4 regions of the Kitasatospora sp. NPDC059577 genome follow, and region 4 is predicted to be linked to each of the others. Evidence: riboswitches for the same ligand, from Rfam matches in the RefSeq annotation. Region 4 holds a riboswitch; each other region holds the start of a gene.
The links. A riboswitch is a leader RNA that binds a small molecule or an ion and turns the genes downstream of it on or off. The one in region 4 is predicted to bind cobalamin.
Positions count from the first base shown of each region.

Region 1: it holds a riboswitch for cobalamin, as region 4 does, so the genes downstream of both, ACFV0O_RS09170 (HoxN/HupN/NixA family nickel/cobalt transporter) here and ACFV0O_RS16915 (cobalamin biosynthesis protein) in region 4, are expected to answer to the same signal.
Region 2: it holds a riboswitch for cobalamin, as region 4 does, so the genes downstream of both, ACFV0O_RS01575 (prenyltransferase/squalene oxidase repeat-containing protein) here and ACFV0O_RS16915 (cobalamin biosynthesis protein) in region 4, are expected to answer to the same signal.
Region 3: it holds a riboswitch for cobalamin, as region 4 does, so the genes downstream of both, ACFV0O_RS01545 (CoA-acylating methylmalonate-semialdehyde dehydrogenase) here and ACFV0O_RS16915 (cobalamin biosynthesis protein) in region 4, are expected to answer to the same signal.

Region 1 is NZ_JBHWBZ010000007.1:61,931-69,168, forward strand. It holds gene ACFV0O_RS09155 (AAA family ATPase) at 1-1,651, shown strand, start outside; gene ACFV0O_RS09160 (hypothetical protein) at 1,798-3,489, opposite strand; gene ACFV0O_RS09165 (ArsR/SmtB family transcription factor) at 3,545-3,928, opposite strand; cobalamin riboswitch at 4,011-4,225, shown strand; gene ACFV0O_RS09170 (HoxN/HupN/NixA family nickel/cobalt transporter) at 4,257-5,372, shown strand; gene rpmG (50S ribosomal protein L33) at 5,444-5,608, opposite strand; gene rpmB (50S ribosomal protein L28) at 5,725-5,961, shown strand; gene rpsN (30S ribosomal protein S14) at 5,961-6,266, shown strand; gene ACFV0O_RS09190 (CobW family GTP-binding protein) at 6,263-7,238, shown strand, end outside.
Region 2 is NZ_JBHWBZ010000001.1:327,413-333,267, forward strand. It holds gene mmsB (3-hydroxyisobutyrate dehydrogenase) at 1-438, shown strand, start outside; gene ACFV0O_RS01565 (enoyl-CoA hydratase) at 435-1,208, shown strand; gene ACFV0O_RS01570 (putative Ig domain-containing protein) at 1,310-3,325, opposite strand; cobalamin riboswitch at 3,828-3,968, shown strand; gene ACFV0O_RS01575 (prenyltransferase/squalene oxidase repeat-containing protein) at 4,069-5,160, shown strand; gene ACFV0O_RS01580 (flagellar hook-length control protein FliK) at 5,190-5,669, shown strand.
Region 3 is NZ_JBHWBZ010000001.1:318,439-325,676, forward strand. It holds gene ACFV0O_RS01530 (YcnI family protein) at 1-386, opposite strand, end outside; gene ACFV0O_RS01535 (hypothetical protein) at 542-1,411, opposite strand; gene ACFV0O_RS01540 (OmpL47-type beta-barrel domain-containing protein) at 1,560-3,986, opposite strand; cobalamin riboswitch at 4,392-4,584, shown strand; gene ACFV0O_RS01545 (CoA-acylating methylmalonate-semialdehyde dehydrogenase) at 4,808-6,307, shown strand; gene ACFV0O_RS01550 (acyl-CoA dehydrogenase family protein) at 6,304-7,238, shown strand, end outside.
Region 4 is NZ_JBHWBZ010000018.1:59,225-66,462, reverse strand. It holds gene ACFV0O_RS16930 (hypothetical protein) at 1-1,067, opposite strand, end outside; gene ACFV0O_RS16925 (alpha/beta hydrolase family protein) at 1,662-2,774, opposite strand; gene ACFV0O_RS16920 (XRE family transcriptional regulator) at 3,019-3,702, opposite strand; cobalamin riboswitch at 3,898-4,032, shown strand; gene ACFV0O_RS16915 (cobalamin biosynthesis protein) at 4,245-5,231, shown strand; gene ACFV0O_RS16910 (cobyric acid synthase) at 5,228-6,742, shown strand; gene ACFV0O_RS16905 (putative cobaltochelatase) at 6,789-7,238, shown strand, end outside.

The sequences.
Region 1 (7,238 bases), on a different contig from region 4:
CTCGCTGCTGGCCGGCTTCCTGCGCGCCCTCGGGACGGAGCCCCCGGCGGTGGAGGCGGAGCGATTCACGATGTTCCGCACGGTCACCGCCGAGCGCCGGTGCCTGTTCTTCCTGGACAACGTCGAGCACGCCGCCGAGGTGCGCGCCCTGCTCCCGTCGACCGGACTGGTGGTGGTCGCGAGCCGGCGGCGGCTGCCCGCGCTGCGCACCGACGGCGCCGAGGTGCGACAGCTCGGTCCGCTGAGCGCGACGGCCGGTGCCGATCTGGTCCGGGCCTGGCTGGGTTCCGGGCGGGGCACCGACGGGGAGTTGGCGGCGCTGGTCGAGCTGTGCGGCGGGCTGCCGCTGGCGCTGAACGCCGTCGGCAGCCAGCTGCTGGACCGCGACCACCTGCCGGTCGGCCGGGTGGTGGCCGAACTGCACGACCGGGAGGGCAGGTTGGCCATGCTGGACGACGAGGAGAACGACCTCGGCCCGACCTACGACCTGGTCCACGAGCGGTTGTCGCCGCACGGCCGGGCGCTCTACCGGCTGATCGGCGTGCACCCCGGCCCCTTCGTGTCGGCCGAGTCGGCGGGTGCGGCGGGTGTCGAGCGGGCCGGGGCGGCGCTGCAGGAACTGCGCGCCGTCCACCTGCTCGACGAGGTGATGGACGACGACGTCGAAACGCGCTTCCGCGCCCACGACGTGGTGCGGCTGCACGCCTACGGCCGTACCCGGGAGCTGCCCGGCCGGACGGAACTCCTCGCCCGGGTGGTGGCCTACTACCGGGGCCGGGCCGCACTGGCCGACCGGGCGATGGGGGCCAGGCTGCGACTGCAGGAGGAGAGCGGCGAGGAGCTGCCCGGGTTCGCCTCCGGCGCGGCCGCCCTGGAGTGGCTGCACGCCGAACGGGCCAACCTGCGCGCCGTGGTGGAGGAGGCCGCCCGGCAGCGGTGGCACGGCGAGGTGTGGCGGCTCTGTGAGTCGCTCTGGCCGCTGTACCACGGCCGCAAGCTCTACGAGGACTGGATCGCCACCCACCGGCTCGGCGTCGAGTCGGCCCAGTGGGACAACCAGCCGGCCGCCGTGGTCCGGATGCGCAACCAGCTCGCCCGCGCCCACTTCGAGCGCAAGGAGTACCGGCTCGCCGCCGAGCAGTTGGCGCTGGCCGCGGAGCAGCTGCCGCTGGTGGCGGACCGCCGCGTGGTGGGCGTACTGCACGAGACGGACGGCCTGCTGTGCCTGGCCGACGGCCGCCCCGGCGACGCGGTGGAGCGGTTCACGCTGGCCCTGGCGGAGAACCGGGGCGACGACCACGGTGAGATCGTCCAGAGCTACAACCTGGCACAGGCGCTGATCGCCGACGGCCGCGCCCCGGAGGCGCTGGACGTCCTGGACCGCGCCGGCGCGCGGGCCGCGGACACCGACGACCACGACATGCTGATGAAACTGCCGCTGGTCCGCGCCCGGGCCCACCGCGCGCTGGGGCGACCGGACCTCGCCGTCGTGCACGCCGGTGACTGCGCCCGGCGGGCCGGGGAGCGGAGCCAGTACGTGAAGGAGGCGCAGGCGCACACCCTGTTGGTGGCCCTGGCGGAGGAGCTGGGCGATGCCGAGTTGGCCGGGCGCAGCCGGGCCCGGCTGCGGGAACTGGCGGGTCAGCTCTAGGGTCCGTCCTCACACCGCGACTGCGGGGCGACGCTCCCCGGCCTTCGGCTTGCGACGCACGCACCCCAACGCCGCCCGGCCGCCCTCCGGGCGGACGACGGGAGCGTGACGACGGGAGTGAGCGGACGGGAGCGTGCGGACGGACCCTAGGGAGGCGGGCCCTGGGGCGCGGTGCTGAACGAGAGCCGGGTGCGGTGCTCGCCGGTGCGGACGGTGAGTCCCTGTCGGGGGAGTTCGGCCGGGTCGCCGCCGTCGGCGAGCCAGCAGGCCACGGCGGAGCCGAGCAGCAGCGGGTCGATGCCCGGGTCGGGGCCGCCCCAGTCCGGTTCGGCGCGGGCCTCCAGCAGCAGACCGCTGCGCAGCCGGAGCAGGTGCCGGGCCGGGCCGAGCGCGGCCACCGCGACGGCGAGGCCGGGGAGTTCCGCGGCCGAGTCGGCGAGCCAGCGGGGAGCGGGGAGTTCGGCGTGGACCTCGGTGCGGGCCAGCACCTCCGCGGTGTAGCGCAGGGCGTCGCCCGGGTGTTCGTCGGTGAGCGCGTGGAAGCCGCGCGGGGTGTGGTCGGCCGGGTCGACGGGGTAGCGCCGCAGACTGACCTCGGTGCCCTCGCTCCCGCCCTCGACGTCGTACGCGGTGGGTCCGTCGGTGGTGCCGGGGTGCGGGACGGGCTTGGGGTAGGGCGGCAGGAGCGGTTCGTCCCCGGGTTCGTCCAGGTGCTCCAGGAAGGAGTAGAGCAGGGGGCGCAGCAGCGCGGCGGACCGGCCGCGCCGGCTCAGCGAGCGGTCGGTGAGCGGGCGCAGGGTGTCCGGGTCTTGCTCCCGCAGGGCCCGGGCGAGTTGGGCGGCGAGGTCGCCGTCGGGGTCGAGCACGGGGGCGGTCTGGCCGAAGGCGTAGCCGGGGGAGCGCGGGTCGAGTTCGGCGGCGCCGGTGGCGACGAGCACGGTGGGTCGTTCCAGCGCGGCGCCGTAGACGGATACCGAGCCGTGGTCGCCGATCAGGCAGTCGGCGGCGACCAGCGCGGCCTGCCAGCCCTGGTGCGGCGGGATCAGCCGCAGGCCCATCCGGCGGGCGGTGTCGAGCAGCGCCTCGGGGTCGTGCCGGCTCCAGATGTTGGGGTGCAGGACGACGGCGACCGTGTACTCGTCGGCGGGCAGCCGGCGGACCAGCCGCTGGGGCAGGTCGGGGCGGCGGCCGAATAACGAGTGCTCGCTCCAGGTGGAGTTGACGACGACGAGCCGTCGGCCGTCGACGGCGCCGAGCGCGGCCCGGTAGGCGTCCCGGGAGCGCAGGCTGCGCAGCATCCGGTCGAGGCACGGGTCGCCGACGACCCGGGCGACGTCCAGCGCTTCGGGGCAGGAGGTCCGCAGGCGGTCCAGCTGTTCGGGGTGGGAGAGGCCGAGGACGTCCACGAACACCTCTCCGCCGTGGGTGAGTTCGTTGCGCGAGAGGCCTGCGGAGCTGGTCGTGTCGCCGGTGGACTCGGTCACCAGGCGGTTGTAGCCGGCGCCGTGCGGGAGGACGACGAGCCGGGCGTCCAGGTGGTGCATGGAGGAGTGGACGGCGCAGGCGACGGCGAGGTCGAAGTGGTGCCGGAGGGCGTCCTGCCAGTCGAGCACGGTGAAGCCGGGCAGGCCGTGCAGGTAGTCGTCCAGGGCGCGGTCGGCGAAGGCGGAGCCGGGGTTGACGGTGAAGTACCGGGCGATGCCGTCCGGGTTGAGGAGGGTGAGGACGTCGAGGACGCGGGTGGCGGAGGTGAGGGTGCGGGCGACCGCCAGCACGCGTGCCCTGACCGGTCGGGTGTTCCAGCGGTCGGCGGGCCAGGCGTGGGGGTGGGACGGCACACCATGATCGTACTCATCCGGTGGCCCGGCCCGACGGCTGTTCCCCGAGTGTCGGTCAGCCCGCGGCGGCGGTGGGCTCGTGGTGCTCGCCGGCGGCGCATTCGTCGAGGAGGGGGCGCATGTCCTCGTCCACGAGCCGGTAGCGCACCACGCGGCCGTCCTTGTCGCCGGTGACGACGCCGGCCGTGCGGAGCAGCCGCAGGGCCTGGGAGACGGCGGGGTCGCGCATGCCGGTGGCGACCGCGAGGTCGGTGACGGCGAGCGGGCCGGCCCGGTGCAGGGCGAGCAGCAGGGCGAGCCGTCCGGGGTCGGCGAGCAGGGAGAAGCGCTCGGCCCAGGACCGGACGTGCGCGGTGTCGCCGATCGCGGCGATGGCCTCGCAGACCCGGTGCCCGTCGATGGTGCGGTGGCCCGCGCGGTCGGCCGGTACGAGATGCATGCGGACATTCTTGCAGGCGGGGGCCTGTGATCCTGGACACCTGCGCAGGTGCGCAGCCTTGCATGGGTCGGGGCGCGACCCCTACGGTGTAGCCCGCCGTGGTGCTCGGGAAGACCGGTGACGGACCCTCAGGGGTCCCAGTCCGGAGCGGCCCTCGCCACTGTGATCGGGTGAGTTCCTTCGTCCTCGACGGAATTCGGTCCGTGTCCACGAAGCCACTGGGTGCCTCGCGCACTCGGGAAGGCGGACCCGGATGTCCCGTAAGCCAGGAGACCGGCCACGGCACTTCACGAAGTGATTCCACGAGGTGTTGGAGCGTGATCCTGAGATGACCCTGCCCGAAACCGCCGCGGCGGACGCGAAAGCGGCGCCGTCCGTGTTGCCCGCCTTCCGGTGGAAACGCGAGGACACCGTCCGTACGGCCGGGTTGATGGGGGTGATCCTGGCCATGCACGTGGTGGCCTTCGGGACGCTCGTGTTCCTGGTGGCGCCCGAGCGGTACGCGGTCGGCACCCAGGTCTTCGGGGTGGGCCTGGGCATCACCGCGTACACCCTCGGGATGCGGCACGCGTTCGACGCCGACCACATCGCGGTGATCGACAACACCACCCGCAAGCTGATGGCGGACGGCAAGCGGCCGGTCTCGGTGGGATTCTGGTTCGCGCTGGGGCACTCCTCGATGGTGGTCATCATGGCCGCCCTGGTGGCGGGCGGCGCCCAGCTGGCGAACACGCTGATGGACGACGAGTCGACCACCCACAAGTGGCTCGGCGTGGTCGGGACGACCACCTCCGGGGTGTTCCTCTACCTGATCGGCGCGCTCAACCTGGCGGCGCTGCTCGGCATCGTCAAGGTGTTCCGCGCGATGCGGGCCGGGCAGTACGACGAGGCGGAGCTGGAGGCGCACCTCGACTCCCGCGGCTTCATGGCCCGGGTGCTGAACCGGGCGACCCGTTCGATCACCCGCCCCGGGCAGATGTTCCCGGTCGGCATGGTGCTGGGCCTGGGCTTCGACACCGCCACCGAGGTCACCCTGATGGTGATGGCGGGTTCGGGCGCGGCCGCCGGGCTGCCCTGGTACGCGATCGTCTGCCTGCCGCTGCTGTTCGCGGCCGGGATGAGCCTGTTCGACACCCTGGACGGGACGTTCATGAACTTCGCGTACCAGTGGGCCTTCTCCAACCCGGTGCGGAAGGTGTACTACAACCTGACCATCACGGGGCTGTCGATCGCGGTGGCCTTCATCATCGGCACCATCGAGCTGGTCGGCGTGCTGCACGAGAAGTTCGACCTGACCGACCCGGTGAGCGGCTGGATCGCGGAGATCTCGCTGGACAACGTCGGCTACGCGATCGCGGGGCTGTTCGTGGTGGTCTGGGCGGTGGCGATCGGGTACTGGAAGCTCGCCAAGGTCGAGAAGCGCTGGACGCCGCAGGAGCAGTGAGCCCAGGGGCCCACCGCGCGGTGCCGAACGGCGCCTCCCCACTCGGGGAGGCGCCGTTCGTGCGTGCGGGGTCAGCGCTCCTCGCGGAAGTCGACGTACCGGCCCGCGACCGGGTCGTACTTGCGCAGGACCATCCGGTCCGGATCGTTGCGGCGGTTCTTGCGGGTCACGTACGTGAAGCCGGTGCCGGCGGTGGAGCGGAGCTTGATGACGGGGCGCAGTTCGCTGCGGGCCACGGGTGTCCTCCTGGGTCCGGGGTGTTCGGTCGAGACCGTACACCGAAATGGAAGTCATTTTCATCTGGTGTAGCGTTTGCGCCGTCCCGATCATTCCCGGACGCCAGGGAGCACCCATGTCCGCCCACTGCCGGCTCACCGGCCGCCGGCCCGGCTTCGGCAACGCGATCTCGCACTCGCACCGCCGCACCCGCCGCCGCTTCGACCCCAACGTCCAGCGCAAGCGCTACTGGCTGCCCGGTGAGGGCCGGTACGTGCGGCTCACGCTGAGCGCCAAGGGCATCCGCACCGTCGACACGATCGGCATCGAAGCCGCCGTCGCCCGGATCCGGGCCCGGGGGGAGAGGGTCTGATGGCCGAGCAGAGCAAGATCGCCAAGAACGAGCAGCGGCGCGCCGTCGTCGACCGGTACGCCGAACGCCGGGCCGAGCTCAAGCGGATCATCGCCCACCCCGGCGCCGACCCGGCCGAGCGCGCCGCCGCGCGGGCCGAACTCGCCCGCCGGCCGCGCGACGCCGGCCCGACCCGGGTCCGCAACCGCGACGCCGTGGACGGCCGCCCCCGCGGCTACCTGCGCGCCTTCGGCCTCTCCCGGGTCAACCTGCGCGCGCACGCCCACGCCGGCCACCTGCCGGGCGTCCGGAAGGCGAGCCGGTGAGCCCGGTGGACGCCCCGGAGCGGATCAAGCTGCCCGTGGTCGTCGTCGCCGGGCTGCACGCCGAGGAACGACGCGCGGCCGTCGACGAGCTGACCGCGGACGCGGTGGAGGCGGTGGTGCTGCGGCACGACCTGCGGGACGCCTCGCTCGGCCTCGTCCACCGGGAACTGCGCGACGCCCGGGGGGTGTTCGACGCGGACGACGTGCCGTTGACGAACGACTGCCCGTGCTGCGCCCTGCGCGAGGACCTGCTGCCCCGGCTGCTGGGGATCGCCGACGAAGGCCGCCACGGGCTCGCCGTCGTCGAACTGTGGGGCGGCAGCGACCCGCACCCGGCCGTCGAGGTGATCGCCGGCGGAGAATCCGGCGGGCGGCGCCTCGCGGACGCCGTCGAACTCGCGGGCGTCGTCACCGCCGTCGCTCCGGACCGGCTGATCGGCGAACTCTCCGTCCCCGACGACCTGGCGGAACACGGCGAACACACCGCCGAACGGGACGAGCGGACCCGTGCGGAAGCGTTGGCCCACCAGATCGAGTACGCCGGCACCCTCGCCGTTCCGCGAGCCACGGCGCACGCGCCGGGGCTCGCACTGCTGCGTCAGCTCCACCCCACCGCCCGGGTCGTCCGGCTCGGCACCGGCGCCCTCACCCGGGCCGCACTCGGCGGCTTCGACGTCGCCGCCGCCCGCGACCGGGTCAACCCGGCCATCGCCCTGCTGCCGCAGGAACGCGACGAGGCGGGCGTCACCACCCTGGTGTGGGAACGCCGCCGGCCGCTGCACCCGGAGCGGTTCCACGAGGCGCTGCACCAGCTCGTCCCGGCGGCGCAGCGCAGCCGCGGCCGCTTCTGGCTGGCCAACCGCCCGGACCTGATGCTGGCCTGGGACGCGGCCGGGGCCAACCTCGCCGTCGAGGAGTGCGGGCCCTGGCTCGCCACCCTGTCCGACGCGGCCTGGGAGTTCTACCCGCCCG
Region 2 (5,855 bases), on a different contig from region 4:
GCCATGGGCCGCCGGGTGGTCCACTGCGGAGCGTCCGGAGCCGGGCAGGCCGCCAAGATCTGCAACAACATGATCCTCGGCGTCTCCATGATCGCGGTCAGCGAGGCCTTCGTCCTGGGGGAGAGCCTCGGTCTCAGCCACCAGGTGCTCTACGACGTGGCCTCCACCGCTTCCGGCCAGTGCTGGGCATTGACCGGCAACTGCCCGGTGCCCGGCCCGGTCCCGACCAGCCCGGCCAACCGCGACTACGCGGCCGGGTTCGCCGCCGCGCTGATGGCCAAGGACCTCGGGCTCGCCGCCGACGCGGCCGCCGCCTCCGCCGTTCCGGCGGAGCTGGGCCGACGGGCATCCGAGTTGTTCGCCGCCTTCGCCCAGGACGGGGCCGGCGGTCTGGACTTCTCGGCCATCATCACCACCCTCAGGAAGGACACCGCATGACGTACGAGACGATCCTGGTCGAACGCCGGGGCCGGGTCGGGCTGATCACGCTCGACCGCCCGAAGGCACTGAACGCGCTCAACACCCTCCTGATGAACGAAGTCGTCTCCGCGGCAACGGAGTTCGACCGGGACCCGGACATCGGCTGCCTGGTGGTCACCGGTTCGGAGAAGGCCTTCGCGGCCGGCGCCGACATCAAGGAGATGCAGTCCCTCGGCTTCGTCGACGCCTACCTCGGCGACTGGTTCGCCGCCTGGGACCGCTTCGCCGCCCTGCGCAAGCCCGTCGTCGCCGCCGTCGCCGGCTATGCACTGGGTGGCGGCTGCGAGCTGGCGATGATGTGCGACGTCCTGCTGGCGGCGGACACCGCGAAGTTCGGGCAGCCGGAGATCAAGCTCGGCGTCATCCCCGGCATCGGCGGCTCGCAGCGCCTCACCCGGGCGGTCGGCAAGGCGAAGGCGATGGAGCTGTGCCTGACCGGCCGGATGATGGGCGCCGAGGAGGCCGAGCGGGCCGGCCTGGTCTCCCGCATCGTCCCCGCCGACCGGCTGCTCGCCGAGGCCCTGGCCACCGCCGAGACCGTCGCCGCGATGTCCACCCCCGCGGCGATCATGCTCAAGGAGAGCGTCAACCGCTCGTACGAGACCACCCTCGCCGAGGGCGTCCGCTTCGAACGGCGGCTGTTCCACGCGGCCTTCGCGACCGCGGACCAGAAGGAGGGCATGGCGGCCTTCGCCGAGAAGCGGCCGCCGTCCTTCACCCACCGCTGACGGACGACGGGTCGCGGGGCGAGGAGCTGACGGACGACGAACGACGCGGACCTGCGGCGGGGCCGCGGCAGTGAGCTGCCGCGGCCCCACCGTCCCGACGGTCAGGACACGTTGAGGGCGGTGTCGTCGATGACGAAGCTCGTCTGGAGGGAGCTGTCCTCGGTGCCGGTGAACTTCACGGTGACGTTCTGCCCGGCGTAGGCGGACAGGTCGAAGGTGCGCAGCTGGTAGCCGGCGGCGGCGTCCACGTTGGAGTAGGTCTTCAGCGTGGTGCCGTTCACCGAGACGGTCAGTTTGTCGTACGCGGTGCTGCCCGACTCGGCGGTGTCGATGTGCAGGTAGAAGCTGAGGGCGGCCTTGCAGCCGGCCGGCACCGCCACGGTCTGGGCGAGCGTGTCGGTGTGGGTACTGCCGTAGCCGTCGAGCCAGGCCTTCCAGCTGCCGCCGTGGGCGGCCTGGCCGGAGCTGTTGTCGACGACGCCGGAGCTGGCCGTCCACGGGGCGGCGCTGCCGGTCTCGAAACCGGGGTTGCCGAGCACCTGGGCGGGGGTGCAGGTGCCGCCGCCGCTGCCGGTGACGGTCCAGCCGAAGGTGGTGGAGCCGCTGGCGCCGGTGCCGTCGGTGGCGGTGACGGTCACGGTGGAGGTGCCGGCGGTGGTCGCGGTGCCGGTGATCAGGCCGGTGGCCGTGTCGACGGTCAGTCCGGCGGGCAGGCCGGTGGCGCCGTAGGTGAGGGTCTGGCCGGAGGCCGAGTCGGTGGCGCGGACCTGCAGGCTGACCGCGGAGCCCTGGGCGGTGCTCTGGCTGCCCGGGTTGGTCACGGTGACGGTGTTGCCGCCGCCGGTGCCGCCGTTGGTGAAGGCGGCGGTGCCGTTGGGGGTGCCGAGGCCGGTCGGGCCGTCGTAGCCGGCGGCCGCGGTGCACAGGTAGGACGGGGAGCAGCTGCCGTTGGCGCCACTGGTCACGTCGTAGAGCGAGCCGGTGTGGGCGTACGGGTAGGACGACGGGGTGGTGCCGGCGGCCGGGGCGCCGGCCAGGGCGTAGACGGAGGCGATGATCGGGGAGGAGGCGCTGGTGCCGCCGTAGACGTTCCAGCCCGAGCCGCCGTAGGTCTGGTAGACCGCGACGCCGGTGGCCGGGTCGGCGACGGCGGAGACGTCGGCGACGGTGCGCTTGGCGCAGCCGGTGTCCTTCTGCCAGCTCGGCTTGGGGTCGTAGGCGGAGCAGCCGGAGCCGGCGCCGTTGCCGCCCGCGGTGCTGCCCCACACCTTCTCGCTCCAGCCGCGGGCGGTGGAGGCGCGGCTGAGGCTGGTGCCGCCGACCGCGGTGACGTACTGGGAGGCGGCCGGGTACTCCACGCCGTAGCCGGAGTCACCGGAGGAGACGGTGATGGCGACGCCGGGGTGGTTGAAGTAGCTGGCGTCGGAGCTCGTGTCGGTGGAGTCCTCGCCGCCGCCGTAGCTGTTGGACACGTACTTGGCGCCCATCGAGACGGCGGTGTTGACCGCGGCGCCCAGGTTGTCCATCGAGGCGTCGTCGGACTCGACCAGCAGGATGTGGCAGTTGGGGCAGACGGCGCTGACCATGTCGACGTCGAGCGAGATCTCCCCGGCCCAGCCGCTGTCGGCGGTCGGGTAGGTGGTGCCGCCGCGCTGGTCGACCTTCTTGAAGCAGCCGTTGGCGGTGGTGCACGCGGGCAGGCCGTACTGCGAGCGGTAGGTCGCGAGGTCGGACTCCGCGTTCGGGTCGTCCTGGGCGTCGACGATGGCGACGGTGGCACCGGCGCCGGCCGAGGCCGGGAGGTTGTAGGCGGAGGCGAGGTCGCTGGGCCCCAGGCCGGAGGGGTTGATGTCGGGGGACAGGGCGAGGTGCTGGGCGACGTCGGTGCGGGCGAGCGCGAGGCAGGCCATCTCGCCGGGGTGGGTCGGGGCGGCGCAGACGCGCTTGGTGGCGACACCGGTGGTGCTGCCGGTGCCGGCGGTCCCGCCGGGGACGGCGGAGGCACCGGGGGCGGTGACCGCGAGCAGACCGGTGGCGGCCAGCGCGAAGGCGGGCAGGGCGGCGAGGAGTCTGCGCGCCCGGGCAGGGCGCGCACCGCTGGGGGAGTGGAAGCGCAAGAGTCGACCCTCCGTGGGGGTGAGGGCGCGGCCGGTGCCGGCGGTAGGGGTGCTCGCCGGGACGGGCTCGGGCCCGTGCTGACGGATCACGTGCAGGTGCTCGCGGGCCCGCGGCGGTTGGCCGCGGACCGGCGTGGAACTCGCGCTGTACGGGAGGTGGGGGCACGCGTCCCGGGGTGAGCGGGGTGGCGTGGGCATGACATGCGTGGGCATGTCGGAGTTCCGTACCGTTCGCGGTCGAGTGCGGCCGCTTCGGCACCGCCATGAGGTTACTGACGGGTCGTCGGCGGGCTCAAGGCGCCGCTCGCAGCCTTTACCGGGCTTTGCCCATCAATTGTCCAGCGGAAGAGGCGGGTTGATCCTCCCGGCCCGAAGGCGGCCCCACGCGCCCCTCCGGGCCCGGCGGACGGCTCCACGCGCACCCGCCCCGCCCGCCGGTGACCGGTGGACCCCACGGGCAGCACCGTGATGTGACGCACGAACCCTTGACCGGATCTTTTCCGTCTCGCCATGATGGGCCGTCATGTAGTGACTCCGCCGCTGGGGGAAGTCCGGTCCGAATCCGGCGCTGACCCGCAACGGTAGGCCTCCGGCTCCACGTCGGCGGCGAGCCCGAGTACCCGTCGGCGGAGGTGTGTCGTCCCCTCCTCCCGTCGTGGTCTGCGGGCCGGAGCTCCGAGGGCTGCCCCGGCGCGTTCGCCGACGTCCTCCGGGCCCCTGCGTCCAGGCCCGGAAAGGCACCCATGCCCGCGCTCCGCCGCACCCTCGGTCTGCTCGCGATACCCGCCCTGGCCCTCGCCACCGTGCTCCCGGCCGCCGCCGCGCACGCCGCGCCGACCCCCGCGACGTCGGCCCCCGCAGCGTCGGCCTCCGTCACGGTCCGTCCGGACGCCGCCGCGGCCGGCTGGCTGGCCCGCCAACTCGTCGACGGCGACCACTTCGAGTCCGTCTTCAACGGCACCGCCTACCCCGACCAGGGCCTGACCGTCGACGCCGTACTCGCCTTCGCCGCCTCCCACGGCTCCGACCTGGCCGCCGCCAAGGCCACCGCCTGGCTCGCCAAGCCCGAGATCATCAGCGGCTACCTCGGCGACGGCACCACCGAGGCCTACGCCGGCGCCACCGCCAAACTGCTGCTCGCCGCCGAGGTCCGCGGCGAGAACCCGGCGAGCTTCGGCGGCGTCGACCTGCCCGCCCGGCTGCGCTCCCTCCGGACCGCCGAGGGCCGCTTCTCCGACCGCTCCCAGTGGGGCGACTACAGCAACGCCTTCGGCCAGTCGCTGGCCCTGATCGCCCTGCACCGCACGCCCGGTGACGCCCCGGCGGCGGCCGTCGACTACCTCGCGAACAGCCAGTGCGCCGACGGCGGCTTCCCCGTCGCCTTCGGCCAGACCACCTGCGCGAGCGACGCGGACGCCACCGCGCTCGCCGTCCAGGCCCTCGCCGCCACCGGCCGCACCGCCAAGGCCAACGCCGGCCTCACCTGGCTCACCACCCACCAGAACGCCGACGGCGGCTTCGCGGCGGCCGGGGCAACCGCCTCCAACGCCAACACCACCGGCCTGGCCACCCAGGCGCTGCTGGCCGGTGGGCACTTCGGCGCCGGCCTCAAGGGCTGGAGCCGACTGGTCAAGCTCCAGCAGGGCTGCGCCGCCGACCCGGCGGTGCGCGGCGCCGTCGCCTACGACGCCACCGGCTTCACCGCGGGCACCGGCGCCCGGGCCACCGCGCAGGCCGTCCTCGGTCTCGCGGGCACCCCGCTCGCCACCCTCTCCGCCGCCGGGGCCCGCCCCGACGCCCCCACGCTGCTCTGCCCGGCACCGGCCGTCCGCTGAACTGGCCCGACACTGCGAGGAGTTCACCGATGAACGACACCCTCACCCCTGCCCGACCTGCCCGCCGCACGCTCGGCTCGATCGCCGCAGCCGCCGCCCTCACCGCCGGCCTGCTCGGCGTCTCCGCCGCGCAGGCCCCGCAGGCGCAGGCCGCCGCCTGCGACGGGACCACCGGCGTCACCGTCGTGGTCGACTTCACGGCCGTCGGCGGCGGCATCGAAACCGGCTGCGCCCCCGGCGACCCGGCCAGCGGACTCGCCGCGCTCACCGGCGCCGGGTTCTCCTACGCCTTCCACCCGAGGTTCCCCGGCTTCGTCTGCAAGATCAACGCGCTGCCGGCCACCTGCACCAACCCGACCGGCAGCGCCTACTGGTCGTACTGGCACGCCCAGCACGGCGGCCCCTGGTCGTACAGCAATCTCGGCGCGGGCAGCTACAACCCGGCGCCCGGAGACGTCGAGGGCTGGTCCTTCGGCGCGGGCGCCCAGCCGGGCATCACCGCCCCCTGACGCCCGTCGGCGCGGCCGGCCAACGGCGGCGCCACCGGAGCCCCGGCCCCCTGTCCGGACAGGGGGCCGGGTGCACCGGCGTGCCCGGATTCGGTGGTGGGGGCGCCGGCGTCGACGGGTGCGCGTCCGGAGGCAGGCGCCAAGGGACGCCAGTGACCTGACGACCCGTTGACTCCCCGTCGGACG
Region 3 (7,238 bases), on a different contig from region 4:
TCGACGGTGAAGTCCTGGAAGTGGCCGGGGGTGATCTGGCCGCCGGTCCACACGACCTGCGAGACGGCGTCGGTGATGTCGCCGTCGTCGGTGTGGATCGGGGTGGCCAACTTCGTGGTCTGGATCGCGTCGGTCCAGCCCGGCAGCGGCGCGACCTTGACGGACGGGATCGGGTGGTCGGTCGGGAAGTCGATCTCGACCTTCACCGTGCTGTTCTTGTCGTCCTCGTTCGGCACGCGGAACGCGAAGGTCTGGTCGGTCGCGTCCTTCGGCACACTGGACGGCTGCACGATGACGTGCGCGGACGCCGGCGCGGCCGCGCCGAGTACGACCGCGGCGCCCAGGGCGCAGGCGGCGGCGAGACGCTTCTTCGGGGACAGGCTCATGACTGTGGGTTTTCTCCGGTTCCGGGGTGCGCGCACGCCGTGCACACGGGCGGCGGGGCACGCGGGCGGACCCGGCGCCGCTGCCCGTGGAGGCGGAACACGCGGAGGCGATCAGGACGGCGGACGGCCGCGACCGGGCGGCGTTCCCGCACCGGTCAGACGGCCGGCACCGACGGCGGACCGCGCCTGATCACCACGTGCCGCAGCGGCGTCCACCGCGGCAGCCACCACCGGCCGTCGGCGGGCACGAAACGCGTCGCGGCGGCCCGCGATCCGCCGCCCGCCCCTGCGCGCAGCACCGCGAACAGGGCCAGCGCCCCGCGCAGCGACGCCGAACGGGCGTGGACCGTCGCCGAGACGGTCCGGGCGGTCAGCCGGACCAGCCGCCAGACGGCCACCTCGCCCCGCCACAGCCACCACCCCGCGGCGACGGTCGCCGCCAGGTGCGCCAGGAGCATCGCGGGACTCAGCCCGAGGATCGCGGAGTGGCTCCAGAAGGAGACGTGCGCGGCAGCGACGACGGCGTGCGGAGCGGTGCCGCCTCCCGCCGCGACGTGCGCGGCCGGCAGACCGGGCCGCCCACCGGCCGCCACCAGCGCCCTGGGCGTGCCCGCCATGCCCGCCATGCCCTTCGGCATGCCCGCCATGTTCGGCATGCCGTGCATCCCCGCCATCGACGAGACCGGCGACGGGCCGACCGGCCCGGCAGCCGTCGGCGTCCGCCGCCCGCACCGCGCGGCGTGGAAGAGCAGGTGCAGACCGCCCTGGCCCGCGACCAGCCCGCCGACGATCGCCCGCAGCGAGCGCTCCCGCCGCGCCGCGAACACGGCCACGGCACCGACGAGCGCCCAACCGAGCAGCAAGGCCCCCGCCGGCACCGCACCACCCGACGCGACCCCGTGCCCGGCGGCGGCCAGCACGACGCAGACCGTCGCGAAGGGCAGGGCCCGCACGACGCGAAGGTCGAGCGCGGCGGCCCGCACGGGCACGGGCGCGGACGTGGTGTCGGTTCTCGGGGCAGACATGGCCGGGACATCATGACACCGGTCCGTTCCCGCCGTGACGCGTTCCCCCGTGATTCCCGGCCGACCCACCGCTTCCGGCCACCGCCGCGGCGAGGTCATCCGTTCAGTTCGCACCGATGGGCCCGCGAGGCGGTGCAGCCGTCCTGGTTCACGGCTTCGTGCGGACGACGATGACGTGGATGCCGGGTCCCGGGGTTTCGGTGTTCCCCGCGGTGTCGGTGGCGGTGGAGGTCGCGCGGTAGATGCCGAGGCCGGAGGGCGGCCGCACTCGCCAGGTGCAGTCGTGGTGCGCGGTGTCGGTGCAGGTGAGGTCCGCCCGCTGGACCAGTGTCGGTCCGGGGACCTGCGAGGTGAAGGTGAGGTCGACGTGGTCGACGCCCGAGCCGGTGTCGGTGGCGGTGCCGGTGATGTACTGGTCGTCGTGGGGTCCGCCGGCGGGGACGGCGACGAAGATCGCCTCGGGCGCGGTGGTGAACGTGGAGACGGGTGGGGTCCGGTCGAGTCTGACGGTGAGGGTCTTGTCCGTCTCGGCGTTACCGGCGTGGTCGGTGGCGTGGAAGGTGACGACGGTTTCGCCTTCCTGGTCGATCTTCAGGTTGACGGTGTCGCCGGGGACGGTGGTGAGTGGCGTCGCCTGGGCGCCCGTCGTGCTGTAGGTGATGCCCGCCACTGCGCTGAGGTCGTCGGTGGCGGTGAGGGTGACGGTGCCGTCCGCGTTGATCCAGCCGGCCGGGTTGGGGTTCGGGCTGATGGTGGCCGTGGTGACCGGTGGTGTCCGGTCGATGCGGACCGGAAGGGTCTTGGTGTCCTCGATGTTCTGCGCCCGGTCGATGGAGCGGTACGACAGGACGTGGCTGCCCGGGGTGTTGAGGAGGATCGGGCCCGCATAACCCGTCCAGCCGTTCCCGTCGATGTCGTACTCGGTCCTGGCCGTGCCGCTGATGTCGTCGGTCGCGCCGAGGGTGACGGTGACGTCGGTGTTGTTCCACCCGGCGTCGTTCGGGGGCGGATCGGCGGTGGCGGTGGTGACCGGGGCAGTGGTGTCCGGCGGTTGCATCAGCCGGGCCACGTTGTCGTCGAATTCGCGGACCGCCTCCGGCTCCGGGAGCGGCGGCATGCCGGGATGGCCGATCGCTCCGCCGGTCAGCTTCAGATGCGCCCAGTCGTCGTATCCGGCGAGCGAGGTCATCGCGCCGTCGCCGTCGACGTCGGCGGGGACGGGCACCTGGTCGACGTTGCCGTCGCAGTTCCAGTCGACCCAGTTGAGGCTGGTCGAGGTGGTGACGTACTTCTTGACCGCTGCGCAGTAACGACGGATGCCGTAGGGCACGGTTCCGGTGGGAGGAACGGTGTTCTCGTCCAGCCGGTTCTCGTCGAGGCCGGTCGCCACCCGCGAGTAGTCGATGTACGTGGTGGGCCCGCTCGTCATCCCCGACCCGTACGAGTAGTTCATCACGCTGAAGTACTGCGGTTTGAAGTTGACGGCGTCCCCTCCGCCGTGATCCAGGCTCAGATTGTGGCCGAGTTCGTGCATGAGGATGCCGGCTTGATCGTCCTCGGTGCCGACGTGGTGCGGCTGGTTGCCGAGTGCGAGGACGAAATCGCTGGCGCCGCGGGGAGCGTAACCGTTCCAACTGCTGCCGGGGGCGAGCAGGTGAGCGGAGAGCGCGTAGTGGAACACCGGCGAACGGCCGGCACTGACGAAGCCACCGGGGGCCGTCTTGATCTTGTAGAAGTCGTCCCACACGTAGTTGCACGCGTCATTGTCCGGGTCCGGGTTGCTCGGATTCGGGCAATCGCCTTTGAACGTGCCGAGGTTGTCGACCTCGGCGACCTGCCGTGCCCGGCTCAGGGCTCCCCAGGTCCGGCCGGTGGAGAAGTCGAGGATGCTGTCCGGGCCGGCGTCGACGTGCAGGTTGATGCCCGGTCCGGGGGCTCCTCGACGCTGGTAGGGCGCGTTGGCGAAGGCGTCGACCACCCTCTTGATCGCCTGGGCGGACAGCTGGTGGCTGTGGACGTTGCCGGGAGTGTCGTCCGCCATCCAGTCGAGGTGGACGAAGATGTCGGGCCGGTTCACGTCGGCGCCCATGCCTGGCAGGTCGATGTGCTTCATCGGGCTGCCGTCCCCCGGATCGATGTCGACGCCGTGGAGCTTCCAGTCGTCGGGGATGCCGTCGCACATCCGTGAGTTGCAGTCGAAGGCGTAGTTGACGGTGGTGTGGTCGCCGTCCCCGCCGTCGCGGGAGAGCGCGTAGCCGTTCGGGACCGTCTCGTCGTAGCTCTGCCCGCCGACGGCTGCGTTGTCCCAGTGCAGGCGCAGGTTGGGGCCCTTGTCGTTGTCGATCCGGTAGAAGGCCGAGCCCTCGGTGCCCGTTCCGGCCCCGCAGGACACCGACTTCCAGAGCGCCACCTTGCCCGGCTCGATCCGGGCCGGTGGCTCGGTCTCCCAGCACCCGTGCTGGAGGTAGTGGTCGGTCAGGATCAGCGGGAGGTCGCTGTTGTTGGTCAGGACCACCGAGGTGCTGCGGAAGTCCGCCGCGACAAGGGCGGAGGCCGGCGCCGGGTGGAAGCCCATGCCCGTTCCTGTCAGTACCAGGCCGAGGACGGCCAGGGTTCGGCCTGCTCGCGCTCGCCAGGAGCGTGGGCGCCTGCCGCGATCGAACCTCATGAGTCTCATGTCTCCGTGTTTCTGTCGCCGTGTCCGCTCCGCCCCACGCGCTCACCTTCCGGCGGACACCGGCCCCGGGCACCCGGACGGGGACCGAACGGGGGCGGAAGACAAGCCTTCGGTCCGGATCGGTTCACGCGGTCGGGCGATCGGGGAGCCACTGCCGTCGGCGTTTCGAGACGGTTCGGTCCGGCCGGGTGACGGCGGAGGTGGCGTCTCCCGCGCGGCTGGGCGCGGGCGGCCGGGCGGCCGGGCGGCCGGGCGGCCGGGCAGGTGGGCGGGCGCGGCGCGCGGCCGGGGCTCTGGACTTACTAGGACGTCCAACTATATGGTCGAGGGCAGGTCCGCGGTGTCAGGGAAGCCGGTGTGAGTCCGGCACGGTCCCGCCACTGTGACCGGGGAGTTCGTCCTCGCAGGTAGACGGCCACTGGCAGCCAGCCGGGAAGGCCCGGGGGCGGGCGTGGATCCGGGAGTCAGGATACCGGCCGCGGGTGGTTCGTGTTTTCCACGAGGATGGAGACGACACGCATGACTCGGGCTGCTGATCCGTACGGGTGCCGACGAGGCTCCCGTGCCGCTGCCGTGCTGCCGACCGTCAGGGCGCCCCGCTTCTGACGGTCCGTCAACTGCCGTACACCGTGCCGGCGCACAACCGTGCGCGCGGTCGCCGGTGTCGGCGGTGCCCCCTCCATTCCTCCTCTCCCCACCCATGTCGAGAGAAGGAACCGATGGTCCGTGAACTGACGCACTTCGTCGCCGGCAAGCGCACACCCGGCTCGTCCGGGCGGTACGGCGACGTGTACGACCCCAACACCGGCCGGGTGCAGGCCCGGGTGCCGTTGGCCGACCGCGCCGAGGTCGAGGCGGTGATCGCCGACGCCGCGCAGGCCCAGCCCGCGTGGGCGGCCTGGAACCCGCAGCGGCGGGCGCGGGTGCTGCTGCGCTTCCTGCAGCTCGTCGAGCGGGAGAAGGAGGAGCTGGCCCGGCTGCTCTCCGCCGAGCACGGCAAGACGGTGGCCGACGCCCACGGTGACCTCCAACGCGGTCTGGAGGTGGTGGAGTTCGCCGCCGGGATCCCGCACCTGCTGAAGGGCGAGTTCAGCGACAACGCCGGCACCGGCATCGACGTGTACTCGATGCGCCAGCCGCTCGGCGTGGTCGCCGGCATCACGCCGTTCAACTTCCCGGCGATGATCCCGCTGTGGAAGGCGGCGCCCGCGCTGGCCTGCGGCAACGCCTTCGTCCTCAAGCCCTCCGAGCGGGACCCGTCGGTGCCGCTGCGCCTCGCCGAACTGTTCCTGGAGGCCGGGCTGCCGCCGGGCGTGCTCAACGTGGTCAACGGTGGCAAGGAAGCCGTGGACACCCTGCTGGAGGATCCACGGGTGCAGGCCGTCGGCTTCGTCGGTTCCACGCCGATCGCCCAGTACGTGTACGCGACGGCCGCCGCGCACGGCAAACGGGCGCAGTGCTTCGGCGGCGCCAAGAACCACATGATCGTGATGCCGGACGCCGACCTCGACCAGGCCGCCGACGCGCTGGTCGGCGCCGGGTACGGCTCGGCCGGGGAGCGCTGCATGGCGATCTCGGTGGCCGTCCCGGTGGGGGAGGAGACCGCGGACGCCCTGGTGGCGAAGCTGGTCGAGCGGATCACCGCGCTCAGGGTCGGCCGCTCGGACGACCCGGCGGCGGACTTCGGCCCGCTGGTCGGCGCCGACGCGCTCGACCGGGTCCGCGGCTACCTGGACCTCGGGGTCGAGGAGGGCGCCGAACTCGTCGTGGACGGACGGGACTTCCGCCTGGAGAGCCACGAGGACGGCTACTTCCTCGGTGCCTCGCTGTTCGACCGGGTGACGCCGGACATGCGGATCTACCGGGAGGAGATCTTCGGCCCGGTGCTGACCGTGGTGCGTGCCGCGGACTACGAGGAGGCGCTGCGGCTGCCCAGCGAGCACGAGTTCGGCAACGGCGTGGCCATCTACACCCGGGACGGCGACACCGCCCGGGACTTCGCCCGCCGGGTGAACACCGGCATGGTCGGGGTCAACGTGCCGATCCCGGTGCCGATCGCCTACCACACCTTCGGCGGCTGGAAGCGCTCCGGCTTCGGCGACCTCAACCAGCACGGCCCGGACGCGATCCGCTTCTACACCCGCACCCGCACCGTCACCTCGCGCTGGCCCTCCGGGGTCAAGGAGGGCGCGAGCTTCACGATGCCGACGATGGGATGAGCGCGATGCACGACCTCACCGAGGACCAGCGCGCCGTCGCCGAGACCACCCGGGCCTTCGCCCGGGAGCACCTGGCGCCGAACGCGGTCGAGTGGGACCAGGCCAAGCACTTCCCGCTGGACGTGCTGCGCAAGGCCGCCGACCTGGGCCTGGCCGGCGTGTACGTCCGGGAGGAGTCCGGCGGCTCCGGACTCACCCGCGCCGACGGCGTGCTCGTGTTCGAGGCGCTGGCGACCGGCTGCCCGTCGATCGCCGCCTACCTGTCCATCCACAACATGGTCGCCTGGATGGTCGACCGCTACGGCGACGACGTCCAGCGCGGCCGGTGGCTGACGGGTCTCTGCTCGATGGGGACCCCCGCCAGCTACTGCCTGACCGAACCCGGTGCCGGCTCCGACGCGGCCGCGATCACCACCCGGGCCGTGCGCGACGGCGACCACTGGGTGCTGGACGGCGTCAAGCAGTTCATCTCCGGGGCCGGGGCCGCCGAGGTCTACCTGGTGATGGCCCGTACCGGAGGGCCGGGGCCCGGCGGGGTGTCCGCGTTCGTCGTCGAACGGGACGACCCCGGGGTCTCCTTCGGGCCGAACGAGCGGAAGATGGGCTGGAACGCCCAGCCGACCCGCCAGGTGCTGCTGGACGGGGTCCGGCTGCCCGCCGACCGCCTGCTCGGCGGCGAGGGCGAGGGCTTCCGGATCGCCATGACCGGGCTCAACGGCGGCCGCCTCGGCATCGCCGCCTGCTCCCTCGGCGGCGCGCAGGACGCGCTGCAGCGGGCCACCGGCTACCTCGCGGACCGCGAGGCGTTCGGCACCCGGCTGCTGCACGCCCAGGCCCTGCAGTTCCGACTCGCCGACATGGCAACGGAGTTGGAGGCCGCCCGGGCACTGCTGTGGCGGGCCGCCGGCGCGCTGGACCGGGGCGACCCCCG
Region 4 (7,238 bases):
ACGTCCGCCGGGGAGACCCCCTCGTCCGCGCGCTCGGCCAGCCACAGCAGCGCGTACGGGCGCAGCACCGGCTCGTCCACCGCGGCCCGGACCGCCTGCTCGGCCGGTCCGCCGGCCACCCGCAGCGCCTCGAAGGCCAGCCCGCGCACCAGCGCGTCGTCGCCCTGCGCCGCGTCCAGCAACTCGGCCACCGCCCGGTCCGCCGGACGGGCCGCGACCCAGGCGCGGTACTCGGCGCGGGCCGGGCCCGGCGAGTAGTCGGCGCAGGCGTTCAGCAGCTCGAAGGCGCTCTGCTCGATGTGCCCGGCCGCGGTCTGCGCGACCGTGCAGATCTCCTCCAGCTTCGCCCGCACCGCCCAGTGGCCGAGCGGCGACAGCTCGGCGGCGTCGTTGCTGCGCGTCAGGGCGCCCACGGCCGCCAGGCCGTCCAGCATCCAGTCCAGGACGGCGGCCACGTCCGACGGCGAGGCCGGGGTGTCGATCTGCGGCTCCCGGCAGGTGCCGCGGACCGCCGACACCGCCGAGGCGGCGTGCGGCACCGGCGACAGGCCGGGGCCGCCCGGGCCGCCACCGACCCGGCGCTCGTCCAGGCCGCGGCGCAGCAGCTCCAGCAGCTCGCTCTCGGCCACCGGGCCGTCCACCAGGTGCAGGAAGGAGAGCAGCTGCGGGGCCTGGTCCACGGCCTGCCCGGCCAGCACGGCGAACACCCCGCGCAGCGCGGCGGGCGGCACCGGGGCGAGCAGCGTCCAGGCGTCGAACAGCGCCGACCAGCCGCGCACCACGGCCTCGTCGTCGTGCTCCCAGGCGTGCAGGCGCCAGCCCGGGGCGGCCCCGGTCTCCCGGGCCTCCACCAGGCCCACCAGGAGCGCCTGGCCCCAGGCCTTGGAGGCGGCGCCGACCGTCATGGCCAGCGCCCGGCCGGCCGCGCGGGCGTCGTCCGGCAGCAGCTCGCCGCGCTTGTCGACCTCCTCCAGCTCGCCGGCCCAGCGGGCGATCCGGACGGCGTCCACCAGCATCCGGCGGGCCAGCGGCGCCAGCTCGGCCGGCGCGGGGAAGCCCTCCGGCACGGGAACCCGGCCGCGCCCGGGCGCCGGAGCGGGCCCTCGTCGCCGGGGTACGCCGTTGCGGGGTACGGCCGCCCCGCTCGGCCTTCCACCGGCTGGCCGGTGGGCCGTACCGGGGAGACGGGTCACCGTCGCACCGGTACCGATCGGAGGCGGGAGCGGGGCATCACGGTCGCGCGGATTCCGAGACGTCACGTCGAGCAGTCTTCCCCTTGTACCGGCCTTCTGTCACATCCGGTTGTCCGTACGACCGGAGGAGCGGCGGCGGCACCTCCGCAAGATCGGGCAACAGAGGCAAACCGCCTGGCCGGAAACGTGTGGCCTGCCCATGCCAGGTGAGCCGCGCCGGTCGCTGGTCCCGTTCGAGTGACTACGGAACGTGAGGGACCGACCGACCGGTCGGGGAAAATGTGTGCCCCTGGCTGGACGTCCGCCGCCGACGGCACCACCGGCGCCGTCGGCGTCCGGCGGGACTGTCCAGCCCGGATCCGGACGGATGGCGGGCGGGCCGGGCCGATCCCGGCGAGCAGGAAGTCGACCGGTCCGACTTCCGGCTCCCGGCCGGGGCGGGCCCGGGCCCGCGGCCCGCGGCGGCCGTCAGAGGAGAGGGGTCAGCCAGCGGCGGAGGAGTTCCGTGTACCGGTCGGGGTCGGAGTTCCAGAGGGTGCCGTGGTCGGCGCCGGGGAAGGGCTGGAGGCCGACCACGTCCGGGCGGGCGGCGGCGAGGCGTTCGGCGCTGCGGAACGGGGACACCCGGTCGGCGGGGCTGTGCAGGACGAGCGTGGGGACGCGCAGGTCGGCGCCCTCCGCGATGCGGGAGAAGTCGGCGAGGTCGACGCCGGTGCGGCCCTCGGCGGCGAGGGCCCCGAGCCCGGCGGCGGCGCCCCGGAAGCCCAGGCGCTCGGCGTCCCGGCGGGCGGTCGCCGACAGGTCGAGCACCGGCGAGTCGAGGATCAGGCCGCTGATGGCGTGCGCCCAGGCCGAACGGGCCGCGGTCTGCAGGACCGTCGTCGCGCCGACGGACCAGCCGTAGAGGATCACCCGGCCCGCGCCGCTGTCGAGCGCCAGCCGTACCGCCGCCTCGACGTCGCGCCACTCGGTCTCGCCGAAGTGGCTGTACCCGTCCGGCGAGGCGGGCGCGCCGGCGTCGCCGCGGTAGGTGACGGCGAGGGCGGGCAGCCCGAGGCGGTCCAGGACGGGCAGCACCGGCAGGGTCTGCTGGCGGTCGGCCTCCGGGCCGTGCACCAGGATCACCCAGGTGCCGCGCTTGCCGTCGAGGTGCCAGACGGGGAGCGGGCCGAGCTCGCCGTCCGCGGTGGTCTCCGTGTAGGCGAGGCCGAGGGCCCGCATCGGGTCGCCGAGGTGGACGCGGGGCGTGAAGCGGACCTCGGTGCCGGGGACGAGGGTGCCCCGGTCCGCGCGGACCAGCCGCCGGGTGACGCCCGCCCCGTCGCTGTGCAGGACCTCCTCGACCACCGCGTGCCCGTCGTCGCCCCACTCCACGGCCCACCGGCCGGGCTGCCGGCTCTCGGGGCTGCCGGTGAAGGTGATCCGCCCGGCGCCGAGGCTCCGGACGAGGAGCGGCCCGGACTCCTGAACGGTGGTCACCGGGCGGACCATCCGCTCGGAGGCCCGGCGGCCGACCACCAGCACGGCAGCGCCGGCTCCGACGGCGGCGGCCGCCACGACGGCGGCGGTTCCCCAGCGCATATCGTTCCCCGCTCTGTTGCTCTCGCTGTTGCTCTCGGGCCGGACGGTGCTCGTACACCAGTCCACCGGGGCCCCGCCCGCCCGGCCACCGGGCTGGGCCGTCCGGGTCACTCGGGCACGGGCCGGAGCGGGTCGGGGAGTCAGGGGGCGGGGAGTCAGCGGGTCAGGGGGTTCGAGAGGGGCGGGGGATTCCAGAGGGGCGGGGGGGTTCCAGAGGGGCCGGGATTTCCGGAGGGGCCGGGAGTCAGAGCGCGTCGGCGTCGAGGAGGCGCCAGAAGCGGGACGCGAGGGCGTCGATCGCGGGGGGCGGCGCGGCGCGGGCGCCGGCGCCCCAGTGGGAGGGGACGTGGTGCTCCTGGTGGAGGGCCTCGACGGCGTCGGCCAGGGTCTCGGCGGGAGCCGGGACGATGCGGGCGAGGGCGCGCAGGTGGGGCTGCCAGCGGCCGGTGACGCACTGGCGGAGCAGGTGGTCGAGGGCCTCCTCGCGGCCGGTGGCCCGGACGAGGTCGGGCAGGCCCAGGCCGAGGACCTCGGCGAGGGACCGGGTCTGCTCCTCGTCGCCGTCCCAGTGACCGGTCAGTTCGGCCTCCCGGTAGGCGTCGAGGGTGGTGCCGGTGCGGTCCGCGACGGCGGCCTGGCCGAGTTCGCGGGCCAGCCGGTGGTCCCGCAGCCGGACCGGGCGGCCGTCCATCAGCTGGGCGGCCCGGCACCACAGGGCGCGGGCGAGGGCGATGAACTCGCCCTCACCGGGACGCAGCTCGCCGCTCTCCCAGGCGAGGACGTGGGCGGGCAGCAGCCGGACGCCGTGCGCGGCCATGCCCTCGGCGACCTGCTCGGGGGTCAGGCCGAGACCGGCCCGGTGGGCGCGGGCGGCCGAGGGCGAGAACGGCACCGGGGGCGGGGCGGCGGGGGGCTTTCTGCGACGCATGCCACCGAACGGTAGGGGCGGACCGGGGCGAGGCCCCAGCACCCGAACGCACGAAGCGACCGGTCCCGGGGGCCCGCCGCGCTGGGCGATCCCACAGGCTGTCAGCCGGTGTCCCGTGTGACCAACCCCTCCGTGACCTCGGTTGACTCCCGGTTCGGCCGCGTGATGGGATCCTGGGGCCAATCGGAGGCATGGAGAGGAAGCCGGTGCGAGTCCGGCGCGGTCCCGCCACTGTCACCGGGGAGCACGCTCGGAATCATCGCCACGGCGGGCCGTCAGAAGCCGCTGGAAGGCCCCGGGGGTGCGTCCGACCCGGAAGCCAGGAGACTCTCGCCCCCGCTACGTCGATCCAGGGCGCGGACCCTGAGTGAGGACACGCACGCGATGCAGGCTGCCCCGCCCCGCCGCACTCCGAGCTGCCGTCCCGGGCACGGCCTTCCGGCGCAGGGGGTTCACGCGACCGGCCTTCCGGCGCAGGGTGTTCACGCGACCGGCCTCCTCGCACGCGCTCTTCCGATACCCGGCCTTCCGACGTGCAGCCGATGACCCGCCGCCCCCTGACCGGTCGTCCGCTCGCCCGCGCCGCCCTGTTCGCGCTGGGCGCCGTCGCGGGCTACGCCGCCGACGCCCGCTACGGCGACCCGCGCCGGGGCCACCCGGTGGCCGTGTTCGGCAGTGCCGCGACCCGGCTGGAGCGGCGCCTGTGGCGCGACGACCGGGCCGCCGGGGCCGGGTACACGGCGCTGTGCGTGGGCGCGGTCGCGGCGGGCACGCTCGCCCTGGACCGTACGGTGGGCCGACGCCCGACGGGCCGGGCGGCCCTCGCGGCGGCCGCCACCTGGACGGTGCTCGGCGGCACCTCGCTGACCCGGGAGGCCCGCGCCATCGGCCGCTCGCTGAAGGCCGGCGACCTGCGGGCCGCACGGGAGCGGCTGCCGCACCTGTGCGGGCGGGACCCGAGCGCGCTCGACGAGCAGCAGATCGCCCGCGCGGTGGTCGAGTCGGTGGCCGAGAACACCGCCGACGCCGTGGTGAACGCGCTGACCTGGGGCGCCCTCGCGGGCACGCCCGGGCTGCTGGCCTTCCGGGCGGTGAACACCCTGGACGCCATGGTGGGCCACCGCTCGCCGCGGCACGCCCGGTTCGGCTGGGCCTCGGCCCGGCTGGACGACGTGGCCGGCTGGCCGGGCGCCCGGCTGACCGCGCTGCTGACGGTGGCCGCCGCCCCGCAGCCCCGGACGGCCTGGCAGGTCTGGCGCCGCGACGGCTCCGCGCACCCGAGCCCGAACGCGGGCCAGGCCGAGTCGGCGTTCGCCGGCGCGGTGGGCGTCCGGCTGGGCGGCACACTGCAGTACGGCGAGCGGGTGGAGCACCGGCCGGTGCTGGGCGCGGAGCTGCGCCCGGTGACGGTGGACGACATCGAGCGGGCCTGCGCGCTCTCGCGGCGGGTGGGCGCGCTGGCGCTGGGTACGACGGTCGCGGGGCACGTCCTGCTGCGCGCGCTCCTGGGGAAGAGGGGAAGGGCATGACGAACGCGCTGCTGGTCGCGGGGACGACCTCGGACGCGGGCAAGAGCGTGGTGACGGCCGGCATCTGCCGCTGGCTGGCCCGCCAGGGCGTGCGGGTCGCGCCGTTCAAGGCGCAGAACATGTCGCTGAACTCCTTCGTCACCGCCGACGGTGCCGAGATCGGCCGCGCCCAGGCGATGCAGGCGCAGGCCGCCCGGGTGGAGCCGGAGGCGGCGATGAACCCGGTGCTGCTGAAGCCCGGCGCGGACGGCCGCAGCCAGGTGGTGCTGCTGGGCCGGCCGGTCGCCGAGGTCGGCGCGCTGGACTACCGCGAGCGCAAGCCCGTCCTGCTGGAGCGCGCCCTGGAGTGCCTCGCCGATCTGCGCCGCCGCTACGAGGTGGTGGTCTGCGAAGGCGCCGGTTCGCCTGCCGAGATCAACCTGCGCGACCGCGACATCGCCAACATGGGCCTGGCGACGGCCGCCGGGCTGCCCGTGGTGGTGGTCGGGGACATCGACCGGGGCGGCGTGTTCGCGGCGATGTACGGGACGCTGGCGCTGCTGTCGGCGGAGGACCAGCGGCACGTGGCCGGCTGGTTCGTCAACAAGTTCCGCGGCGACGCGCGGCTGCTGGCACCCGGGCTGGAGATGCTGCACGAGCTGACCGGCCGTCCGGTGCTGGGCACCCTGCCGATGCTGCCCGGCCTGTGGCTGGACGCCGAGGACTCGCTGGACCTGTCGACGGTGGTGGACCGGGTGGACGGGCGCGGCCCGCTCGGCGCGGACGTGCTGCGGGTCGCCGTGGTGCGCTTCCCCCGGCTGTCCAACTTCACCGACCTGGACGCGCTGGCGCAGGAGCCGGGCGTGCTGGTCCGCTGGGCGACCAGGCCGGAGGAACTGGCCGACGCCGATCTGGTGGTGCTGCCCGGCACCCGGGCCACCGTGGCGGACCTCGCCTGGCTGCGCGAGCGCGGCCTGGAGCCGGCGCTGAAGGCGCGGGCGGCGGCCGGACTGCCCGTCCTCGGGGTGTGCGGCGGCTACCAGATGCTGGCGCGCGGGATCGTCGACGAGGTGGAGTCCAAGGCGGGTGCCGTCGACGGGCTCGGCCTGCTGCCGACGTACGTGCGGTTCGGCGTCGAGAAGGTGCTGGCGCGGCCGGTCGGCGAGGCGTACGGGCACCGGGTCGAAGGCTACGAGATCCACCACGGCGTGGTCGCGGTCGAGGGGGGCGTCGCCTTCCTGGACGGCTGCCGGGTGGGCTCGGTCTGGGGCACGACCTGGCACGGCGCGCTGGAGAACGACGGCTTCCGCCGCGAACTCCTGCGCGAGGTCGCCGCGTTGGCGGGCCGGGCGTTCGTCCCGGCGCCGGACACCTCCTTCGCCGCGGCGCGCGAGGCCCGGCTGGACCGGCTGGGCGACCTGATCGAGGAACACGCGGACACCGACGCGCTGTGGAAGCTGATCGAGGGCGGGGTGCCGGCGGCCGGATCGCTGCCGTTCCTGGCGCCCGGGGCACCTGGGAGTGACGCATGAGCCGGGTACGACCGCAGAACCGGGCACGACAGGAGTGGGGTACGGCATGAGTGACGTCCGCTATCCGTTCACCGCGATCGTCGGCATGGCCGACCTGCGGCTCGGGCTGCTGCTGAACGCGGTCTCCCCCGCCGTGGGCGGCGTGCTGGTGCGTGGTGAGAAGGGCACCGCGAAGTCGACCATGGTGCGCGCGCTGGCCGGCCTGCTGCCGTCCATCGCCGCCGTGACCGGCTGCCGCTTCGCCTGCGACCCGTCCGCGCCCGACCCGCAGTGCCCGGACGGGCCGCACGCGGACGCCGGCAGCCACGAACGGCTCGCCCAGCTGGTCGAGTTGCCGGTCGGCGTGGCCGAGGACCGGATCGTCGGCTCGCTCGACCTGGAGCGCGCGCTGGCCGAGGGCGTCAAGGCGTACGAGCCCGGGCTGCTCGCCAAGGCGCACCGCGGCGTGCTCTACATCGACGAGGTGAACCTCCTCCAGGACCACGTGGTGGACCTG